2 regions of the Constrictibacter sp. MBR-5 genome follow, and region 1 is predicted to be linked to the other one. Evidence: predicted binding sites of a transcription regulator. Region 1 holds the regulator's gene; the other holds the start of a gene.
The links. Region 1 encodes PhoB, which activates phosphate uptake and scavenging genes when phosphate is short. Its sites were predicted from a motif close to TNTCATAAAACTGTCA; they were not measured.
Positions count from the first base shown of each region.

Region 2: a site for PhoB is predicted at 2,498-2,513, ahead of ABIE65_RS13915 (DUF2794 domain-containing protein). Genes of this name have one in related genera too.

Region 1 covers NZ_JBEPTK010000007.1:133,964-137,593, reverse strand. Annotated here, with positions in the region: gene pstA (phosphate ABC transporter permease PstA) at 1-795, shown strand, start outside; gene pstB (phosphate ABC transporter ATP-binding protein PstB) at 806-1,597, shown strand; gene phoU (phosphate signaling complex protein PhoU) at 1,633-2,376, shown strand; gene phoB (phosphate regulon transcriptional regulator PhoB) at 2,379-3,083, shown strand; gene ABIE65_RS15930 (AEC family transporter) at 3,105-3,630, opposite strand, start outside.
Region 2 covers NZ_JBEPTK010000005.1:357,689-361,318, forward strand. Annotated here, with positions in the region: gene ABIE65_RS13905 (S-(hydroxymethyl)glutathione dehydrogenase/class III alcohol dehydrogenase) at 1-649, shown strand, start outside; gene ABIE65_RS13910 (serine hydrolase domain-containing protein) at 891-2,039, opposite strand; gene ABIE65_RS13915 (DUF2794 domain-containing protein) at 2,081-2,422, opposite strand; gene ABIE65_RS13920 (SDR family NAD(P)-dependent oxidoreductase) at 2,625-3,455, shown strand; gene ABIE65_RS13925 (ABC transporter ATP-binding protein) at 3,465-3,630, opposite strand, start outside.

The DNA of each region.
Region 1 (3,630 bases):
CGGCGCGTCAGCGACCAGGAGATCGCCTGGGCCGACGCTCTGGGTGAGCAGGGGGCTGTTCGCTCCTCGTTCAACACGACGCTGTTCACCGCGGCCGACAGCCGCGAGCCGGAACTGGCGGGCATCTGGGGCGCTGCGGTCGGATCCTTCTGGCTGCTGCTGACGACCCTGGTGCTCAGCTTCCCGCTCGGGGTCATGACGGCCACCTACCTCGAGGAGTTCGCGCCCAAGAACCGCTGGACCGACCTCATCGAGGTGAACATCAACAATCTGGCGGCCGTCCCGTCGATCGTGTTCGGCCTGCTCGGCTTGGCAGTCTTCCTCGGCTTCTTCGGCATGTCGCGCTCGGCACCGTTCGTCGGCGGACTGGTGCTGACGCTGATGACGCTGCCGACGATCATCATCACGACGCGCGCGGCCCTGAAATCGGTGCCGCCCTCCATCCGCGAGGCGGCACTGGGTGTCGGCGCGTCGCGCCTTCAGGTGGTGACGCATCACGTGGTTCCGCTTGCGATGCCGGGCATTCTGACCGGAACGATCATCGGGATGGCGCAGGCTCTGGGCGAAACCGCGCCGTTGCTGATGATCGGCATGGTGGCCTTCATCATCGACGTGCCGGGCGGTCCGTTCGATCCGGCGACCGCCTTGCCCGTCCAGATCTTCCTCTGGGCCGACAGTCCCGAACGTGCCTTCGTTGCGCGCACCAGCGCCGCAATCATGGTGCTCCTCGCCTTCCTCGTCCTGATGAACGCGCTTGCGGTGGTTCTGCGCAGGCGGTTCGAGCGCCGGTGGTAGAAAGATGCTGATGAATCCGAAGGACAGTACGGTGTCCACCGCCCACCCGACCAAGGTCGTCGCACGCGGCGTGAAGGTCTTCTACGGCGCGGCCGAGGCCCTGCACGGCGTCGACCTCGACGTGAAGGCGAACGAGGTGACCTCGCTGATCGGCCCCTCCGGCTGCGGCAAGTCGACGTTCCTGCGTTGCCTCAATCGGATGAACGACGTCATCGACGGCTGCCGGGTGGAGGGCAGTATCCTGCTCGACGGCGACGACATCTACTCGTCGGCGGTCGACCCGGTTCTGCTGCGCCAGCGCGTCGGCATGGTCTTCCAGAAGCCGAACCCGTTTCCGAAGTCGATCTACGACAACATCGCCTACGGGCCGCGCATCCACGGACTTGTGTCCGACCGGAACGAGCTGGACGAGGTGGTCGAGCGCAGCCTGACCAAGGCGGGCCTCTGGAACGAGGTGAAGGACCGCCTGCAGCAGCCGGGAACCGGCCTCTCCGGGGGCCAGCAGCAGCGGCTCTGCATCGCCCGCGCCATCGCTGTCAGTCCGGAACTGATCCTGATGGACGAGCCGTGCTCCGCGCTCGATCCCATCGCCACGGCGAAGGTCGAGGAACTGATGGACGAACTGCGCGCGAACTACACGATCGTCATCGTGACGCATTCGATGCAGCAGGCCGCGCGCGTGTCCCAGCGCACCGCCTTCTTCCACCTCGGCCATCTGGTCGAGGTCGGTGAGACCGAGCAAATGTTCACCAATCCGCAGGACGAGCGGACCCAGGGATACATCACCGGGCGCTTCGGCTGACCGCGCCGCCTCGGCCGAAGACAGGAGAAGGGTGCATGTCGCAACAGCACATCGTCGCGTCCTACGACGCGGAACTCAGCCGCCTGAACCAGCTCATCGCGGAGATGGGCGGCCTCGCGGAATCGCAGTTGGCGACCGCCGTCGACGCGCTGTCGCGGCGGGACAGCAAGCTCGCCGCCAACGTGGTCGCCCAGGATTCGCGGGTCGACGCGCTGGAGAACGAGGTCGACAATTTCGCCGTCCGCCTTCTGGCCCTGCGCCAGCCGATGGCGAGCGACCTGCGCAACATCGTCGGCTCCATCCGGATCGCCGCCGACCTTGAGCGCATCGCCGACTATGCGGCGAACGTCGCGAAGCGGACCATCGCGCTCAACCAGAACGCCCCCGTCGAGCCGGCGCGTGCCATCCCGCGCATGAGCCGCCTGGTCGCGGCGATGATCAAGGATGTGCTCGACGCCTATGTCGACCGCGACGTCGCCAAGGCGATCGACGTCTGGGGCCGCGACATCGAGGTCGACGACGCCTATTCCAGCCTCTTCCGCGAACTCCTCACCTACATGATGGAAGATCCGCGGAACATCACGGTGTGCACGCACCTGCTGTTCATCGCGAAGAACATCGAACGCATCGGCGACCACATCACCAACATCGCCGAGACGATCCATTTCGCCGTCTCCGGACAGCGCCTCGTGCAGGCGCGGCCGAAGACGGACGAGACGCCGTTCGCGGCGCATCCTGGCGACGCCCCCGCCGGCGCGGCCGAGTCGAAGGACGACTGACGATGCAGCCTCTGGTCCTGATCGTCGAGGACGATCCCGGCCTCGTCGAACTCCTCAAGTACAATCTGGAGAAGGCGGGATTCGGCACCGCCATCGCCCGCGACGGCGAGGAGGCGATGGTCGTTCTCGCCGAGCGTACGCCGGATCTCGTGCTGCTCGACTGGATGCTTCCGATCACTTCGGGCATCGAGGTCTGCCGGCGCATCCGGCGCCAGCCGGGCACCCGCGACCTGCCGATCATCATGCTCACGGCGCGGGGCGAAGAGGGCGACCGGGTGCGCGGGCTGGAGAGCGGCGCGGACGATTATGTGACGAAGCCGTTCAGCCCGAGCGAACTGGTGGCGCGCGTGCGCGCGGTCATCCGCCGCGCCCGCCCTGGCGTCGACGCGGAGCGGCTGGAGTTCGCCGACCTCGCCATGGACCTGGTCGCGCATCGGGTCACGCGCGGCCAGCGCCGGGTGCATCTGGGGCCGACCGAATTCCGCCTGATGCGCTACTTCCTGGAGCATCCCGGCCGGGTCTTCTCGCGCGAGCAGCTGCTGAACGCCGTCTGGGGGCACGACGTCTATGTCGAGCCGCGCACGGTCGACGTGCACATCCGCCGCCTGCGCAAGGCTATCAACGAGGCGGGCGAGCCCGACATCATCCGCACCGTGCGCGCCGCCGGCTATGCCCTCGACCAGCCGGAAGAGACGGCTGACGCCTGACCGCCGGCTTCGGGCCGCCGATCAGACGCGCGTCAGGATCACTGCGGCGGTCACCGTCAGCGGGCAGAGAATGGTACTGCCGACGACGATCGCCGAGGCGAGATCGGGGTCGCAGTCATACTCGCGGCACAGCATGGCCAGGAGAATCGCGGCCGGGATCGACGATCCGACCAGCAGGAGGTCGGCCAGCGGACCGCCGGTTCCCAGGAAGAACAGTGCGATTCCCGTCGCGACCGGTGCGGCCAGGAGGCGCAACGCGATTCCGGCACCCAGCAGACCGCGGGCGGTGAACGCGGCGCCGGCCGCGAGTTGCGCGCCGATCGCCGTCAGCGACAGCGGCGTGGCGGTCGCGCCCATCAGTTCGACCGGATAGCCGATGACCGTCGGCAGTCGCCAGTCGAGCGCGTTCAGCGCGAGGCCGAGGGCGACCGCGGGGATGAGCGGCGTACGGAAGGCGTTCAGCACGAGGCCGATGCCGCGCGCGCGACCGGCGGTCAGCAGCGGCGGTGCCACGGCGAGCACCAGCATGACGTGCAGGCTGGTCATG
Region 2 (3,630 bases), on a different contig from region 1:
CCGGCCCGACGCGCCGTTCGACAAGGTCTGCTACATCGGCTGCGGCGTCACCACCGGCATCGGCGCCGTGGTCCGCACCGCGGCCGTCGAGCCGGGGTCCAAGGTCGTCGTCTTCGGCCTGGGCGGCATCGGCCTCAACGTCATCCAGGGCGCCCGCCTCGTCGGGGCCGACATGATCGTCGGCGTCGACATGAACGAGTCGAAGAAGGCGCTCGCCGAGCAGTTCGGCATGACCCACTTCGTCAACCCGCGCGACATGAAGGAGAGCGAGGTCGTCCCGCATCTCGTCGCGCTGACCAAGGGCGGTGCCGACTACACGTTCGAGTGCATCGGCAACGTGAAGACCATGCGCCAAGCCCTTGAATGCGCGCACAAAGGCTGGGGCGAGTCGATCATCATCGGCGTCGCACCGGCGGGTGCGGAGATCTCCACCCGGCCGTTCCAGCTCGTGACCGGCCGCTCCTGGCGCGGCACCGCCTTCGGCGGCATGCGCGGCCGCACCGACGTGCCGCAGATCGTCGACTGGTACATGGACGGCAAGATCGACATCGACTCGCTGATCACGCACACGCTGCCGCTCGACCGCATCAACGAAGGCTTCGACCTGATGCACGAGGGCAAGTCGATCCGTTCCGTCGTCACCTACTGAACGCCGCAGTTCGCGCCGATAGGTTTTTATGGCGTTTTATGGAGGGGGCCCGAACGCCCCCTTCCTTTGCCCCACTGCCTCAGGCGCCTCGGCGTCCGCAGCCGCGTGCGCGGATAGGGAATTATAGCGATTCATGGAGGGGCCGCGCACGCACCCTCGTTTCGGCTCCGATTGACGATGTCCAACAGCGAGCCCGAGCGGGCATCCAATTCTGGGATAATATACCTTATGGCGAGAGGCGCTACCGCTCGATCGCGGCGTGGGCGAGGTTGCTGATCAGGTCCATGCGGATCGAGTGCCAGGGCTCCGGGATCCGGCTGTTGCTGAGGTAGGCGAAGGAGACGCCGGTCTCCGGGTCGGCCCAGCAATAGGACGAGCCGACGCCGCCGTGGCCATAGGTGCGGGCGCCGCCGATGGTGCCGAGGCCGCGGATCGTCGGCGTGGTGCCGCGCACGTGCGGGCCGAGGCCGCGGTGCATCGGCATGTCGAAATTCTCGTCCGGCCGGTCGCCGGTATGGTTGCGCGTCACCCAGTCGACCATGCGCGGGGAGACGATGCGCGCCCCGTTCAGCCGGCCGCCGTTGAGCAGCATCTGATAGAAGGCGGCCATGGCGCGCGCCGTGGCGAAGCCGCCGCCGCCCGGAATGCCGGCGCGGCGCGCGGCCGCACTGTTGCGGTCGGCGAGGATCGTGTGGGCGCCTTCGGCAGCCGGCTCGTGGATGTCGGCGGCGCGGGCATGCTTCGCATCGGGCAGGCCGACGAACAGCTCGTCGCCGAGGCCGAGCGGCTCGATCACCTCGGTGCGGATGAAGTCGCGGAAGTCGCGGCCGGTCAGCGCCTCGATCAGGACGGCCGCCGTCCAGTGTGCCGCCGATGCGTGGTAGTGCACGCGCGAGCCCGGCGTCCAGTCGAGCGTGTAGTCGCACACGGTGCGGCGCATCAGCTCGTGGTCGTCCCACGCCGCCTCCGGCATGCCGGCATTGGGGAAGCCGGCCTGGTGGGTCAGCACATCATGGACGGTGATGTCGGCCTTGCCGTTGCGCGCGAAGTCCGGGACGTGGTCGGCGACGGCGTCGGCGAAGCGCAGGGCGCCGCGGTCGACCAGCGCCCATACGGCGCAGGCGGTGACGACCTTGGTGTTGGAGAAGAGCAGCCAGAGCGTGTCGTCGGTGGCGTCGACCGGCGTCGGTGTGACGCGCGCGCTGCCGAAGCTGCGGTGCAGGGCGAGCTTGCCGTCGCGGGCGAAGGCGATCTGCGCGCCGGGGTAGCGGCCGTCGGCGATGTGCTTCTCGATCAGCGCCACCATGCGGCCGATCGAGGCGGGGTCGAGGCGGAGCTGCTCCGGCGAGGCGGCATCGAGCGGAAAGGCGGCTTCGTGAGCGAGGGGCATGGCGGTCCTCCGGTGCAGTCGGCGCGGCCGAGGCGGTCGTTTCAGCTCACGAGTTCGAGCGTCTTCCGCTTGGCGAGCACGCTCAGCGCGTCTCGCAGATTGCTGGCCGATTTGAGTTTCTGGTAGCCGCTGACGACGACGTATTCGGGCGGCGCATCGCCGCGTGCGGCCATCTTCGCGATCCGGAAGATCGGCACGTCGCGCGTGTTGCGGAAGATCGAGAACACCGCCATGCCCGCATCGTGGTCGATGGCATAGTCGCGCCATTCGCCGGTCATCACGCGCCGGCTGTAGACGTCGAGGAGTTCCCGGAGTTCCTGCTGGTTGAAGTACACCGGCCGCTTCGAGCGGGCGATGTCGGACAGTCGCAGAACCTTGGCCATCAGCGGGTCGTCCGCTTTCCATTCGGTTCGGATGACGTATTGTCAGGCAAGAATCCGGATGCGTCCAGCGGCGCATGACGGTTCGATGACCGTAATTCCCTCGGCGACCACGCGCCGACCCCGTGTTGACGCTGCCCTCGCGGCCGATCAGGCTCCGTCCCCGACAGGCGCACGGAAGGCGCCGGCGAAGGGAGGAGAGGGCATGGACACGGCGCGCCGGGACGACCGGCTGGCGGGTAAGGTGGCGATCGTCACCGGAGCGGGATCGCGGGCCGAAGGCATCGGCAACGGGCGGGCGACGTCCATCGTGCTGGCGCGGCACGGCGCGCGGGTGGTGCTGGTCGACGCGGTGCCCGAGTGGGCCGACGTGACCGCGGGCATGGTGCGCGACGAGGGCGGCGAGTGCCTAGTCGTGCAGGGCGACGTGGGCGATCCGGCATCCTGCGCTGCGATCGTCGACAAGACGGTCGAGGCCTACGGGCGCTGCGACATCCTCATCAACAATGTCGGCGTCACGGGGCCGCGCGGGAACGCGCTGGAGGTGGACATCGACGAGTGGGCGAAGGCGATGCACACCAACGTCGCCTCGATGGTGCTGATGGCGCGCTACGCGATTCCCGTCATGGTGCGCGGCGGCGGCGGCTCGATCGTCAACATCGCCTCGGTCGCGGGCCTGCAGGGCGGCCATCCGAGCCTGCTCTATCCGACCTCGAAGGGCGCCGTCGTGAACCTGACGCGGGTGATGGCGGCGCATCACGGCCGCGACGGCATTCGGGTCAACTGCATCGCCCCCGGAGCGGTTTACACCCCGATGGTGGCGACGCGCGGCATGACCGAGGAATTGCGGGCGGCGCGGGTCGACCAGACGCTGCTCGGCGTCGAGGGGACCGGTTGGGACATCGCCCATGGCTGCCTGTTCCTGGGCAGCGACGAGTCGCGGTGGATCACCGGCGTGATCCTGCCGATCGACGGCGGCCGCACCGCAGGCCGCCCCAAGGGCGCTACACCGCCGAGCGACGGCGGCAAGGCCTGATCGCGGCGTTCAGGTGCGGGCGCCGGGCCCTTGTCCCGCCGCGCCCCCCTGGCGCGCCACCTGGAGGTCGAAGGCGGCGGCGAGCAGGGCCTTCGTGTAGTCGGTCTTCGGATCGGCGAAGATGCCGTCCGCCGGACCCTGCTCGACGACCTTGCCGTCCTTCATGACGATGAGG